Regions from separate parts of the Glaciimonas sp. GG7 genome, predicted to be linked through region 1. Evidence: predicted binding sites of a transcription regulator. Region 1 holds the regulator's gene; each other region holds the start of a gene.
The links. Region 1 encodes sigma-54, which starts transcription at its own class of promoters, with help from an activator protein. Its sites were predicted from a motif close to TGGCANGNAANCTGCTTT; they were not measured.
Positions count from the first base shown of each region.

Region 2: ACVBEF_RS03420 (transglutaminase family protein) is a predicted target of sigma-54. The motif match lies at 3,036-3,053, and genes of this name have one in related genera.
Region 3: adh (aldehyde dehydrogenase) is a predicted target of sigma-54. The motif match lies at 2,319-2,336, and genes of this name have one in related genera.

Region 1 covers NZ_JBRIIQ010000026.1:40,316-45,250, reverse strand. The annotation lists gene lptC (LPS export ABC transporter periplasmic protein LptC) at 1-221, shown strand, start outside; gene lptA (lipopolysaccharide transport periplasmic protein LptA) at 287-826, shown strand; gene lptB (LPS export ABC transporter ATP-binding protein) at 828-1,577, shown strand; gene ACVBEF_RS08755 (RNA polymerase factor sigma-54) at 1,650-3,137, shown strand; gene hpf (ribosome hibernation-promoting factor, HPF/YfiA family) at 3,238-3,588, shown strand; gene ACVBEF_RS08745 (DUF4197 domain-containing protein) at 3,764-4,459, opposite strand; gene ACVBEF_RS08740 (deoxyguanosinetriphosphate triphosphohydrolase) at 4,611-4,935, opposite strand, start outside.
Region 2 covers NZ_JBRIIQ010000007.1:17,378-22,312, forward strand. The annotation lists gene ACVBEF_RS03420 (transglutaminase family protein) at 1-2,939, opposite strand, end outside; gene ACVBEF_RS03425 (hypothetical protein) at 3,431-4,813, opposite strand.
Region 3 covers NZ_JBRIIQ010000004.1:39,892-44,826, forward strand. The annotation lists gene ACVBEF_RS02345 (metal ABC transporter permease) at 1-812, opposite strand, end outside; gene ACVBEF_RS02350 (metal ABC transporter ATP-binding protein) at 809-1,552, opposite strand; gene ACVBEF_RS02355 (hypothetical protein) at 1,549-1,701, opposite strand; gene ACVBEF_RS02360 (hypothetical protein) at 1,848-2,033, opposite strand; gene adh (aldehyde dehydrogenase) at 2,410-3,930, shown strand; gene ACVBEF_RS02370 (DUF779 domain-containing protein) at 3,996-4,394, shown strand; gene ACVBEF_RS02375 (DUF2127 domain-containing protein) at 4,580-4,935, shown strand, end outside.

The DNA of each region.
Region 1 (4,935 bases):
ATCGCCCGGCAACGCCGACCTCGTCAAAACTGCATCTGGAGTCTGAATACCTGCTGCTACTGCCGGACGACGATATTATTAAAAGCGATAAACCGGTCGAGATTACGATAGATCAATCGAAAATGACCGGCACTGGTATGGTTGCTAACAATGCCACACTGGAATTGCGCCTGCTCAGCAATGTCCGCGGCACTTATCGCGCAACACCGCGCCAACCTTAAGCGATGCCGAATCTGTCGAGATCGTGCTCTGCCCCGTCATACCGTTATTTATTTCCAGGATTTTTATGAAACGTATTCTTTTTTTATCGCTACTGGCACTACAACTGACCTTCATGTCAGGTGCGCAGGCAGAGAAAGCTGATGCCACCAAGCCCTCCAATGTCGAAGCAAACCAGTTCACGTTAGATGACGTGAAACAAGTCAAAATATTTACCGGGAATGTTATTTTAACCCGCGGCACGCTGATCATGAAGGCGGAAAAAGTGGTCGTCACGACGGATCCGGCTGGTTACCAATTCGCGGTCTTGTACGCGGCACCGGGCGGACTGGCGACCTTCCGCCAAAAGCGCGACGGCGGCCCTGATTTGTGGATCGATGGCGAAGCGGAACGCATCGAATACGACGACAAAACCGAAATCGTTAAATTGTTTTCGAAGGCCCAGATGCGACGCCTGCAAGGCACTAAACCTACCGATGTCGTCAATGGCGCATTTATCTCCTACGATAGTCGCGCTGAATTTTACTCGGTCAATAATGATGTTTCCGGCACCAGCTTGCCGGGTGGCGGCCGTATTAAAGCGGTCATCGAACCGAAAGGGAAATGAGATGACTACCGCTTCCAGTACGCTGATTGTCAAAGGGCTACAAAAGAGTTACGGCGCGCGCCAGGTCGTGCGTGACGTATCGTTGAACGTCAAAAATGGCGAGGTAGTTGGTCTGCTTGGACCCAATGGCGCAGGTAAAACGACCTCGTTCTACATGATCGTAGGGCTAGTGCCAGCCGATGGCGGTGCGATTGATCTTGATGGCGTCGATATCTCGCGCTTGCCGATTCACCAACGGGCGGTGCTTGGTTTGTCTTATTTGCCGCAAGAAGCGTCAGTATTTCGTAAACTAACGGTAGAAGACAATATCCGTGCGGTGCTTGAGCTTCAGCGCCCGAACGGCGTGGCCCTCACCAAGCAGGAGCTCTCGGACAAGCTTGAGTCCCTTCTACAAGAATTACAAATTGAAAAGCTACGCGATAGTCAGGCACTGTCCCTGTCGGGCGGTGAGCGACGACGGGTAGAAATCGCCCGCGCTTTAGCCACCAATCCGCGCTTCGTGCTGCTTGATGAGCCATTCGCAGGGATTGATCCGATTGCCGTGATTGAAATTCAGCGCATCGTCCGTTTTCTGAAAGAACGCGGTATCGGCGTCTTGATTACTGACCATAACGTGCGCGAAACGCTCGGCATTTGCGACCGGGCGTACATCATCAACCAAGGTAGCGTGTTGGCCAGCGGCAGTCCGGACGACATCATCGCCGATGAATCTGTACGACGCGTGTATCTGGGCGAACATTTCCGCATGTAGTTTTGGCATCTAGCTTCCATGTAGTTTCATCATGTAACGCAGGCAACGCACTACCAGGAACCCTCAGGGCCCATGAAACAATCGCTCCAACTCCGTACCTCCCAGCATCTGGCGCTGACACCGCAGTTGCAGCAATCGATACGATTGTTGCAATTGTCTACGCTAGAGCTGCATCAGGAACTGGAACATATTCTGTCCGAGAATCCGCTGTTGGAGCGTCTCGACGATCCACTCGACAACTCAGTCAGACTGTTGGCTGATGGTGCCATTAACACAACGACGTCAACGATGGATGCCCCGACGGGGGACAGCGAAGTCAGCAGTTCACCGATCGAGCCAGAAGGTAGCAGCGAAGTTGCCGATACCGGCGATAACAATCAGGATAAAGATAGCGGCGACACCGAATGGAGTTTTGACGATGTTGCCCGTACCTCCAAGGCACCCGACGATGAGGATGCGCGACCGCAGCTAGAAGCCTGCGTCACAACCTTGCGCGAACATTTGCTCAAGCAGATGCAAGAAGTAGTCGATCTCCAACGCGACCGCGCACTCATCGAATTAATCATTGATGCAGTCGATGAGAACGGCTACCTGGAAGAGTCGCTGGAGGATATCTACGCACGTCTGCCTGAGCAACTTGAGATCGACATCGACGAATTATCGATGGCGCTGAAGATGGTCCAAAGTTTTGATCCGACAGGCGTCGGCGCTCGGGACGCCTCTGAATGTCTGGCGCTGCAAATTAAAGCGTTTCCAAAAATACCATTCGTCACGCGTCGTCTGGCGCTGACAATTGTGCAAAATTTTCTGACTTTATTTGCCCAACGCGATTTCAATAAAATCAAAAAAGCGCTGGAGTGCGATGACGAAGATTTACGTGAAGCGCAAGTCGTTATCAGACAATGCAATCCGCATCCTGGCGCAACTTTCGCCGGAAGCGCCTCAGATTATGTCGTGCCGGACGTGATTGTGAGAAAAACAAAGAATGGCTGGCAAGTCATGCTCAACAATGACGTGATGCCCCGACTGCGCGTTAATGCCCTCTACGCCAATATTCTTAAGCAAAGCAAAACCGAAGGATCACTCGGTTCTCAACTGCAAGAGGCGAAGTGGTTGATCAAAAATATGCGTCAGCGCTTCGACACTATCCTCCGTGTCGCCCAGGCAATTGTAGAGCGTCAGAGGAACTTTTTTTCGCACGGCGCGGTCGCCATGCGGCCTCTTGTGTTGCGTGAAATAGCTGATACACTAGGATTACACGAGAGCACTATCTCGCGTGTAACGACTCAGAAATACATGCTCACCCCTCACGGGATGTTCGAATTAAAGTATTTCTTCGGCAGCCATGTTGCTACAGAGGCAGGTGGAGAGGCTTCCTCAACGGCAATACGGGCTTTGATCAAACAACTCATAGGAGCGGAAGATTCTAAAAGCCCTTTCTCTGACAGCAAGATTGCCGACATGCTCGCGGAACAAGGTATGGTGGTTGCTCGCCGTACGGTCGCAAAATATCGCGAAGCACTCAGAATTCCGCCAGTCAATTTACGCAAATCTCTTTAGCTGTTTGCTCGTTTGCATAACCGTCGCTGTGTTCTGACTAGTCGACTCAACAAATTGATCACTGTCCGAACCGCCAACGAAAACTTGATAGGAGCGCAGTATGAATTTCACAATTAGTGGGCATCACCTCGACGTAACTCCCGCCATTCGCGAACACGTGCTAAACAAATTAGAGCGTATCAAGCGCCATTTCGATCAGGTCATCGATATTAGTGTGATCCTGACAGTCGACAAAATCACCGAGAAAGAAAAACGCCAGAAAGCTGAAATTAATCTGCGCGTAAAAGGCAAAGACCTGCATGCCGAGAGCATTGCGCATGACCTTTACGCTGCCATTGATTTGTTGATCGACAAACTCGATCGACAAGTGATTAAATATAAGGACAAACTACAGAACCACCAACACTCCGCAATCAAACATTTGCCTGAGGATCTACCCGCAGCGACGTGACGGTAGTGGTTATCTGACATAGTCAACGCAAGTGTCTTTTCAACCATCAAACGAAAAAATACTACACTGACAAATGAGCAAGGGCGCAGTTAATGCGCCCTTTGTTATTTTAAATATCATCGAGATTGCCAGCGATGGCTTCAGGGCTAGTTGGTCCAACCAGCGCGGCGAATCATTATTTCATCGCCCCAAACACCTTCCCGATAATGGCACTGCCTGCCCCTATCGGATCGCGTCGAATCGCCTTCTCTTCCTCCCCGATCATGTAAAACAAGCCATCTAGCGCACGTTGCGTGACATAACCTTCCACCGTCGCCGCTTGCGCTGGCACCATACCGGTTTTACTGACCAATCCCATCGTCGCGTTGTATTGCGCCGAGACGCCGTTGCGGTCAGTGACTTGCTTCACTAACGGTAGAAATTTCACTTCCAATGGCGCGGCAGTTTTCTCTTTAAAAAAATCGGTCACCGATGTCTCTCCGCCACTCAGAATTTTTTTTGCATCCGTCACCGACATGGACTTCACTGCATTTAATAGTAAAGGCTTGGCCAAGGGCACTGCAGCCTCTGCGGCATGATTCATCGACACAACCAAGTCATCCAATTGCTGGCCTTTTCCGGTCATTTTCAAGAGCGGACGCGCCTGCTCCAATATGCCCGGCAATCCAATTTTCACTTTGTCGTTATTCAAAAATCCATTTTCAACACCCAGCTTAGAAACCGCAACAATTGCCCCTTTATCAAGTGCTGCTTTTAATCCGGAATTGGCATCCTTATTACTCAAATCAGCCAAAGAAACGGCCAATGCGGCAGAAGAAACAAGCGTGATGATTACGCCCAGACTGAACGCTGGTTGAGAAAGAAATTTCATGAGTGATCCCTTGAAAGGTGAGATGGATTAACGCGCGGGAATGCCCGACAAGAACCGGCTAATTCAGCACGCGCGGAGGCGATCTTGATCGTTATGCAGTGTGTGGACATTTTTGACAGAGCCGGAGTGACATCGTTCGCAATACTAAAGGTTATAGATGACCTTCATCGACTAAAAATAAACGTCGATGCTCACGAATCGCATAGCGGTCGGTCATACCGGCAATATAATCGGCGATCTGGCGCGCTTGTAGTTGCGCACCGTCTGCTTGCCCTGATGGCGTTAATTGATAATCTGGTGGCAGCAAACTCGGCTCATTGACGAAACAGTCAAATAATTCCACTACGATGCGTCGCGCCTTGCTGGTCATCCGATTGACCAGATAATGGCGGTACAGATTTTCTCGCAAAAATTGCTTCAGCGCGGCGGCCTCACGCGCCATTGGTTCTGAAAAAGCAATCAGCGGCGCAGCATTG
Region 2 (4,935 bases), on a different contig from region 1:
GCCGTACCACCGGCCGCCATTTCTTCGCCGAGCACGTTCCACGGCTCGATAGCCTGGCGCAACTCCATCTCCACGCCTTCATAGACCACCGTACCAAAGCGCGGGAAGCGGAACTCAATAAACGGATCGAACCAACTCTCTTCAAACGCATAACCGGAGGCGCGTAAATCCTTGACCACGTCGCGGATATCCTGCGCCACAAAATGCGGCAACATCCAGCGATCATGCAAGGCTGTGCCCCAATGCACCAGTTTGGCCTGATACGGCTCGCGCCAGAAGCGCGCCACCAAAGCCCGCAGCAGCAACATCTGTAACAAACTCATGCGTTCATGCGGCGGCATCTCAAAGGCGCGGAATTCGACCAGACCTAAGCGCCCAGTCGGACCATCGGGCGAATACAGTTTATCGATCGAAAACTCCGAGCGATGCGTGTTGCCGGTCAAGTCCACCAGCAAATTACGCAGCAAACGATCGACCATCCACGGCTTGTCGCCGGGATGCATGGTCGGCAACACTTTGTCCATTTGCTGGAAAGCAATCGCCAACTCATACAGATTATCGTCACGCGCTTCATCCACCCGTGGGGCCTGACTGGTCGGTCCGATAAAGGTGCCGGAGAACAAATACGACAACGCCGGATGATTTTGCCAATACGTGATCAGACTTTTGAGGATGTCCGGACGGCGCAGCATCGGACTGTCTTCGGCAGTGGCACCGCCAAGGGTGGCGTGGTTGCCGCCGCCGGTGCCGGTGTGGCGTCCATCGACCATGAATTTCTCGGTCCCCAAACGGGTCAGACGCGCCTCTTCGTACAACGTGGTCATGTTGTAGACCAACTCGTTCCAGCTCGCCGCCGGGTGAATATTGACCTCAATGACACCCGGATCGGGCGTAACACTGAGCAATTTGATGCGCGGGTCACGTGGTGGCGGATAACCCTCAACCCAGAGCTTGATTTTGAGCCTGGCGGCGGTGTTTTCTACCGCTGTGACTAAGGCCAGATAATCCTCGATACGCTTGAGCGGCGGCATAAAGACATGCAAACGCCCGCCACGCACCTGTACGCACAAAGCGGTATGAATGACTTCTTTGGGCGCGGGTTTGGGCTCCACTACGGCAATATTTGCTGCCGCCGCAGCAGCAGCGGCAGCCACGGCCGCACCAATGCCTGCTTTACCAGCCTTCTCCGGCTCAACGCTAAGGATCGGGCGTTTTTTTGCTGCAGCCAAGGCTGTGCGTGCAGCAAACGGATCCACATCAAAATCTTCGGTCTTGTCGTCCGGCATGACCCACGGCAACGCGTCGAGCGGCAAGCGCAGACCCATCGGCGAATCGCCTTCGGTCAAATACAAATGCTCGCGCTTGAGCGGCCATGCCGAGGTGTTCCAGACCGTTCCCAGCGACACGCCGGGTTCGAAATCCCGGGCTTTCAGCGGCAATACATAGCCCACAATCTGGCCCAAACCACGCTCTAGCAAACGCGCCAGACTGCGTCGTTCTTCCGGCGCATCCAGGTCCGCCTTGAGCGGATCGAGATTCACCGGCAGCCCCTGCTCACGCTGGGCTTGTCGCATCACGTCTTCATAGGCCGGAATCGGACTATTGACTGGTAACGTTAACGTCTTGACCAGTTCAGCGGCAAAGCGCGTGGCCTGCTCGCTGGTATAGCCATCGCTCTTGTTTTCATCCGAAAACAGCGTTGCATCGGTCCACATCGGTTGACCATCGATGCGCCAGAAAATATTCAAGGCCCAACGCGGCAACGGCTCGCCCGGATACCATTTTCCTTGCCCGTAATGGACCATACCGCCGGGCGCAAAATGGTTTTTCAGGCGATGCATCAATTGCCCGGCCAAGGCGCGTTTATCGTCCCCGTGCGCTAAGGTATTCCACTGTTTACCATCCATGTCATCGATGGACACAAAGGTCGGCTCGCCGCCTTGGGTCAGGCGTACATCTTGCCGCTTCAAATCAGCGTCAACCAGTTGGCCGAGCTTGTCGATCTTGTTCCAGTCAGCCTCGGAATACGGCTTGGTCACACGCGGATCTTCATGGATGCGGGTGACCGTCATTTCATGAAAAAACGTCACTTCTGCCTTGTCGGTAAAGCCGCTCACAGGTGCCGCCGACGACGGCATGGCCGTACACGCCAGCGGAATATGGCCTTCGCTGGCCAGCATGCCGGAAGTGGGATCCAGACCAATCCAACCCGCGCCGGGGATATATACCTCGGTCCACGCGTGCAGATCGGTGAAATCGGCATCCGGCCCGGCAGGACCGTCGAGCGACTCCTGATCAGCTTTTAGCTGGATCAGATAACCGGACACAAAACGTGCCGCCAATCCCATTTCGCGCAAAATCTGCACCAATAGCCAGCCGGTGTCGCGGCATGAGCCGGACCGATTGGTGAGCGTTTCTTCCGGCGTTTGCACGCCCGGCTCCATCCGTAGCAGATACCCAATATCGCCCTGTAGACGCTGATTGATGGCGACGAGAAAATCGTTGGTAGCGAGCGCTTTTTTGAGCATATCGCGGCGCGCGTCAGCAACCCATTTAACCAACAACGGACCGGGCTCTTCCACCTTCAGATAGGCGCTCAGTTCAGCTGTCAGTTGGGTCGGATAGCTGAACGGAAAATGCTCGGCGTATTTTTCAACAAAGAAGTCAAACGGGTTAATGACGGTCATGTCGGCAACCAGATCGACCGTAAATTCGAGTACGTCGGCTTTTTCCTGGAACACAAAACGGCCGATATAGTTGCCGTATGGATCTTGCTGCCAATTAATAAAATGATCCTCGGGCGTGACGCTCAGGGAATACGACAAAATCGGGGTACGCGCATGCGGCGCAGGACGCAAGCGCACTTCATGCGGTGACAGCGTTACCAGGCGATCATAGTGGTAGCTGGTTTTGTGATGCAGCGCGACACGGATAGCCATTGGGTGGTGCCTTTCGATGCGTGTTGACGCAAAAATGGGAGCGGAACAGGTGAGGCGGTGAGAGTGAAGCGTCGCTGGAAACGATCTGTTTTCCTCTAAGCAGGATTCGTACCCGAAACCGGGATCAGATTACAGAGCGGTATAACGGCAATTGCAAATGTAGATTCCCCATACTACTGCAATGCACCGGGCAAGAAGAGGCAGAATGACAACTTATCGATAATAAGCGCATTGCGATGGCAATCGGCATAGGCGCCGCGCCTTGGCCTGAATTGATATATCAGTTATTGATGTCGACGTGTCGGAGCGGCTCAAGATGTCAGGCAAGGATGATTAAAGCTGCCTCACCGACATCTTGCGAACAGCCATACCCGACCGATACGTTATCGTTGCGCGGGCATATTTTTGCGCTCACTGAGCTTTCGTGAGTGTGTTTGTGAGTGTGTTTATTACTGGAGAATCTGAGGAATAACCCTATTCGCAGAACAGGGTTATTCAGCAGTGACGTTTTTTTCCTGAGTTACTAGAATTGAGTATCGCTTACTTGTTTCATACAGCCAAAATTCACTGCAATCAGTCAACTGAGAAAGCGAATCTGTCTGAAATAAAGTGCCATCAGATGCAACGTCCATTAATGAATAAACAGTTTTTGGTGTGAGTCGTATAGTCTCCATCGGCTCAAGCGTTGCATCTGCTGTAACGCGGAATAGACAACTTCCCGGCTCGCCAGATATGACTGTTTCCCCGCTAGTCGGGTCTTTATAATAGGCAATCCTACCCTCTGACACCTGGTAGAGTTCTTTATTCGTTAGCGGATCAGTAAACAGCGCATACCCCTCTTCGTTGGTATTCACCCGCGCAACAACACAAACAACCTTACCGTCTCTTTTTTCATTTCGATATCCCAACGGCAGTTTTAATTGATGGTTCGGCGCATTTTTTACAGCCTGAAGCAAATACTGCTTCACTGATTTACCATCAGAAAATATTTTTAGCGTACCGCTATACCTCAGGTTGACAAAGCTCTTTACGATGTCTTTCACTGAATACTTATCGCTGAACTGCGCCTTTAGCTTTTCATTTACCGATTCAATAGGTTTTCCCCGGATGGCGCCAAGTATTCTGCAACCCGCATCGGGCTCATAACAACGTTCCTCAAACGCGCCATTATCAATTTTCTTAGCCGAAATTCTTTCCACGGCTTCCGAATAGGCTTTTTTCATCTTGGTCGATACCGCCATGTAGCGCGTTGCATGGCTATCCTGTTTCTTTTCTTCCGAAGCAAGAGCATATATTTCCTTTCGCAATTCAGAATCCTTAGCCATGGATGCATAGACGTTGACCATTTCTGGCTTTCTCCGTGCATAGTGCGTAGTTAGAAAAGAGTCGCAACTATGTGCCCATTCGGCAAAAACGCTGGCGTCCTCTTCATTGTTATCAAACACGCCGTTCACTCCCAATGCGGTCATAACATCCTGTACCCGGTTGGTGCGCAGGACTGGTTTGACTAGATTGGTATTAGGCGCTGCTGCGACTCCGGCCATTTTCTTTCCGATTGCTTCGCTTGCCAGAAGTGCACCTGTCGATTCAAATGTAGTTGAAGCGGAGGGCGTACTGTCAGCAAAAACGGGGCCAGGGATGAAAGGCATTTCTGACTGCACGCTTCCTGTCGCTCCCCCTGTTGCGGCGCTCAGCTCCGCTTTTATTGTCCCGGATGGTGAAACGGCTAAAGAGTTCGACGGTGTACGGTCTAATGTCTCCGGGACTTCATGCGTCCCTTTTAAGCCGAATGAATGTGGGGCAGAGGAAGCACTGTCTGTTTGTGACGAATTGCTGCCAACATTAACGGGGGATGAGAGTATGGCTCCAGGCATCGTATTCCTTAGTATTAATTAGAAAATTGGGACCCCGGATTTTATTGATATAAACGATTTTTATCGCTCATAAAATAAGCATTGGTTGGTCTGCCGATCAACCTGTTGAGTACCGGAAAGCC
Region 3 (4,935 bases), on a different contig from region 1:
ACAATGATGGTCGGGCCCGACGGCGTGGAGGTGTAATACGACAATAACAAACCGATATACCCGGCAGCGGCAGCTTGCAATGCGCTATTAAGTAATTGGGCGGGCAAAGTGTCATGCCACAGCCGGGCCGAGACCGCTGGCAGCATCATCAAACCCACTGCCATGAGCGTGCCCAGCGTCTGAAATGACGCCACCAAATTGAGCACCACCAACATCAAAAACAGTTGCTGAAACAATGCGCCACGCGCCCCTTTAGCACCGCATGCTGCCAGAAATGAGGCGTCAAAACTCTCCAGCACCAGCCCGCGATACATCATCGCCCCGACCATCAGACTGACCGTTGTGACCCCTGCGACCAAAAACAAACCTTCGCGATCCACGCCCAACACGTTGCCAAACAAAATGTGCAACAAATCCAGCTTGGAGCCATTCACCGATATCAACATCACGCCCAATGCCAGCGCCACTAAATAGACTGAAGCCAGACTCGCGTCTTCCTTTAAATCCGTATGCCGACTAATGAGCGCGGCAATCGCCACGACAATCACGCCAGCCAAAAAGCCGCCGATACTGAGCGCCGGCAGCGATAAGCCGAATAACATAAACCCAACCGCTACGCCCGGTAACACTGCGTGACTGAGCGCATCGCCAAACAAACTCATCCTGCGCAAAGTGAGCAATACCCCCAGCGGCGCACTGCTCAGCGCCAGCGCCAGAATCCCGATCAAGGCGCGCCGCATAAAGGCGAACTCCTGAAACGGTGCTAATGCAAATTGATAAAAAGTGGTGAACCAGTGGGCGAATAAACTCATACCACCATCCCCGGCTGGCAGATCGGCGCGTTCGGGTCCTGCGCTTCTGGCATGTTCTTAGCCAACCGCAAATGTTCTTCGGTGATCACGGTCGCCGTATCGCCCCACGCCACCAAGCGCCGTGCCAACATCACCGCTTGCGGAAAATAACGACGCACTTGTTCGTTGTCATGCAACACCGCAATCACGGTGCGCTGCTGCGCGTGCCACGACTGCACAATTGCCAATAAATCCTCGGTCGTTTTGGCGTCCACTGCATTAAACGGCTCGTCGAGCAAAATCAATTCAGCGTCCTGCAACAGAATCCGGGCAAACAGCACACGCTGAAACTGCCCGGCAGACAAACTGCCTATGGCGCGATCGGCGAACCCTTCCAGACCCACCGCATGTAAAGCAGCGTCCGCCTTTTCCGCCATAGCTTTGGTAATCCCGCCGAATAATCCGGCCCGTTGCCAATATCCCAGCAACACGCAATCCATCACCGAAATCGGGAAACCGCGATCAATCTCCGCCTGTTGCGGCAAATACGCAATCCGCTTACGTGGCACGCTGATGTCAACCTGACCGCTATCAATGCGCACCAAACCCAGCAAGCTCTTGAGCAGCGTACTTTTACCCGCACCATTGGGACCGATGATTGCCGTCAGTGAACCGCACGCAAAGCTGCCGCTGATGTGATGCAGAGCCGGATGCTGACGATAGGCAACCGTCAGATTGTGTACTGTCACAGCGGCCGTCATCCTGTCGCTCCCAGCGCCCACCAGACGCCAAGCCAGAATAAAAGGCACACAGGCAATACCAGCATCAGGCGAAATAATGCCGAGCGCGCCAGCATGCTGGGACGAGTTTTTTGATTACTAGCGGTAATGGAGGGCGAATTGTGAGGCATTTTTTTACATTTACAAGGCGGGAATTGAAGCCAGGGGCGTCTATCAGTAGCTGATAAAGATCGACCGAAACATCAACGAATTGCAACTAAGTTGCAGCTTGCAGAATTATAGTGCAACTAAGTTGCATTTGGGAGTTATTTACCATTCACTTCTCGCGGATAACATTAAGTAAGGCCATATTTTCATCCGAGAGCACGCGCGACATAGCACTCACTGAAGGGAACCCCACATTTGGCTCTTCAGGGTCACCCTCACGCGTACCGGCGGCAATCGCCAGAGAACGTATCCGCTGCTCAGCGACTGAGGCAACACCAAATTTCATTTTCTTCATGACAACAGTTCCTTGAAAACGCGGTCAACAATCCCTTGTCCACTCAAGACAGCGTCAACCAATGACTAAAAGACTTGCCCTACATCACCCCTGACCTCCACTCTCAGCGCAAATACGGAACACTTTTCCAACTAAGGTGTTCCAAAAATCAACAATCGCTTGTATTGCGACAGCAAACCAGCAGCACTCTCGCCACCACCTCATTTTAGTCAGACCCAATCCCCACGGGGCGCTAAGCAATTTCTGGCACGTCAATCCAGTCGAATGAATGCCACAAACGCGCATTGGCACGCGCCTTGCAATTACCTGAGCGTGCCTGTTGCACCCGGCTCACAGCCAACTTGATAATTAACTAAAACCCCCTTCGGAGGACGACATGAATCTGGTAGATATCAGTAAACTAGGCATTAAAAACCCCTTCAAACAACGTTACGATAATTTTATCGGCGGCAAATTTGTACCACCGACCAAGGGCGAGTATTTTGAAAATATCAGCCCGGTCCTGGGTAAAGCTTTCTGCGAAGTAGCCCGTTCCAGTGCGGAAGACGTTGATCTCGCGCTAGACGCGGCACACGCTGCCAAACGCGCCTGGGGCCGTACTTCACCGACCGAACGTGCCAATATCCTGCTTAAAATCGCCGACCGGATGGAAGCCAATCTTGACCTGTTGGCGCTGGCCGAGACCATCGATAACGGCAAACCATTGCGCGAAACCACACTGGCCGATATTCCTCTGGCGATCGATCATTTCCGTTATTTCGCCGGTTGCATCCGCGCGCAAGAAGGTAGTGTTTCGACAATTGATGCCGAGACTTATGCCTATCACTTCCACGAGCCTTTGGGCGTCGTCGGTCAGATCATTCCGTGGAATTTCCCGATTCTGATGGCGGTCTGGAAAATGGCACCAGCGTTGGCTGCCGGTAACTGTATCGTGCTCAAACCTGCCGAACAAACGCCTGCATCGATCATGGTCTGGGTAGAGCTGATCGCTGATTTGTTGCCACCGGGCGTGCTCAATATCGTGCAAGGTTTTGGTTTAGAAGCAGGCAAACCGCTGGCATCAAGCAAGCGTATCGCCAAGATCGCCTTCACCGGCGAAACCACGACTGGCCGTCTGATCATGCAATACGCATCGCAGAACATCATTCCGGTCACGCTGGAACTGGGCGGCAAATCACCGAACATCTTCTTTGCCGATGTCATGGATCAAGACGATGCATTCTTTGACAAATGCCTGGAAGGCTTTGCCATGTTTGCGCTCAATCAAGGCGAAGTCTGCACCTGCCCGTCACGCGCATTGATTCAAGAATCGATTTATGACGCCTTTATGGAACGAGCATTAAAACGCGTGAAAGCCATTAAACAAGGCAACCCGCTGGAAATGAGCACCATGATCGGCGCGCAAGCATCGCTGGAGCAACTGGAAAAAATCCTGTCGTACATCGACATCGGCAAACAGGAAGGCGCAAAACTGCTCACCGGCGGCACGCGCACACAACACGAAGGCGATCTTGGCACCGGTTATTACATGGAACCAACCGTGTTTTCCGGCCATAACAAAATGCGTATTTTCCAGGAAGAAATCTTTGGCCCGGTATTGTCGGTGACGACGTTCAAGGATGAAGAAGAAGCGCTGGAAATTGCCAACGATACCTTGTACGGTTTGGGCGCAGGCGTGTGGACGCGCGACGGTGCACGTGCTTTCCGCATGGGCCGTGGAATTCAGGCTGGCCGGGTCTGGACCAACTGTTACCACCTCTACCCGGCGCATGCTGCTTTCGGCGGGTACAAGCAATCCGGTATCGGTCGCGAAAATCACAAAATGATGCTTGATCATTATCAGCAAACCAAAAACTTGCTGGTCAGCTATAGCCCGAACGCGATGGGTTTTTTCTAAGTCATTTTTGTTATACGCGGCTCCTGTAACCGGAGCCGCGTTTTTTCTTTCACTGAAGGCCAACAATGTCCACGATTCCCGCCCGCGTTACCGCCACGGAAGCCACACTGGAATTGCTCCAGACGCTGCGCAAAAAGCATGGTGCGCTGATGTTCTTTCAATCCGGCGGCTGCTGCGATGGCAGTGCACCGATGTGCTACGCCCGCGATGATTTTCAGGTGGGCGATGCCGACATCTATCTAGGCGATCTCGACGGCGAACCGTTTTATATCGGTGCCGAGCAGTTCGAATACTGGAAACACACACAATTAATCATCGACGTCGTCAACGGTAACGGCGGCATGTTTTCTCTCGATAATGGCTCCGGTCGTCGCTTTCTGACACGCTCACGCTTGTTTAGCGACGATGAGTACGATCAGTTGGCGAAGCTGCCGTTGCAGTGCGGCAAACAGACGGCTACTTAAGCCACTGCATTACTTTCTGTCTAAAACCCATGCTCTTAAAGATGGCCGACATACCGTTAAGCTTTGCTGTATTCGGTACGCATGCATCATCACGCCTCTTGAACTGACCTCTTTCAACCTCCTGCACAGCAACGAAGACCAGTAGAATTGCTATTCTCAATTCACGCACGGTCTGCAGGCCCTAGATGCCATCCGCAAAAAACGCTAACGCAAGCCCGTCTTTACCGCATGCAAAGTCACACCGAACCTTGCAAGCGATTGCCGCCTTTGAAGGTATCAAGGGGGTCGCCGGGCTGGCCGCCACGCTTGGCCTGCTCAGTCTGCTGCATCACGATATCCGTTATCTGGCCACAGAGTTGATCGGTCATTTCGGCATGGACCCGGCTGCGTACTACCCCTCCATTTTTCTGCACTACGCGGATGTTCTGGGTGATCAAAATCGTCGCACGATTATGTTGATCGGCATCTGCTATGTCTCACTACGTTGCGTCGAAAGCTTCGGCCTTTGGCGTAACCGACCGTGGGCAACCTGGCTGGGCGC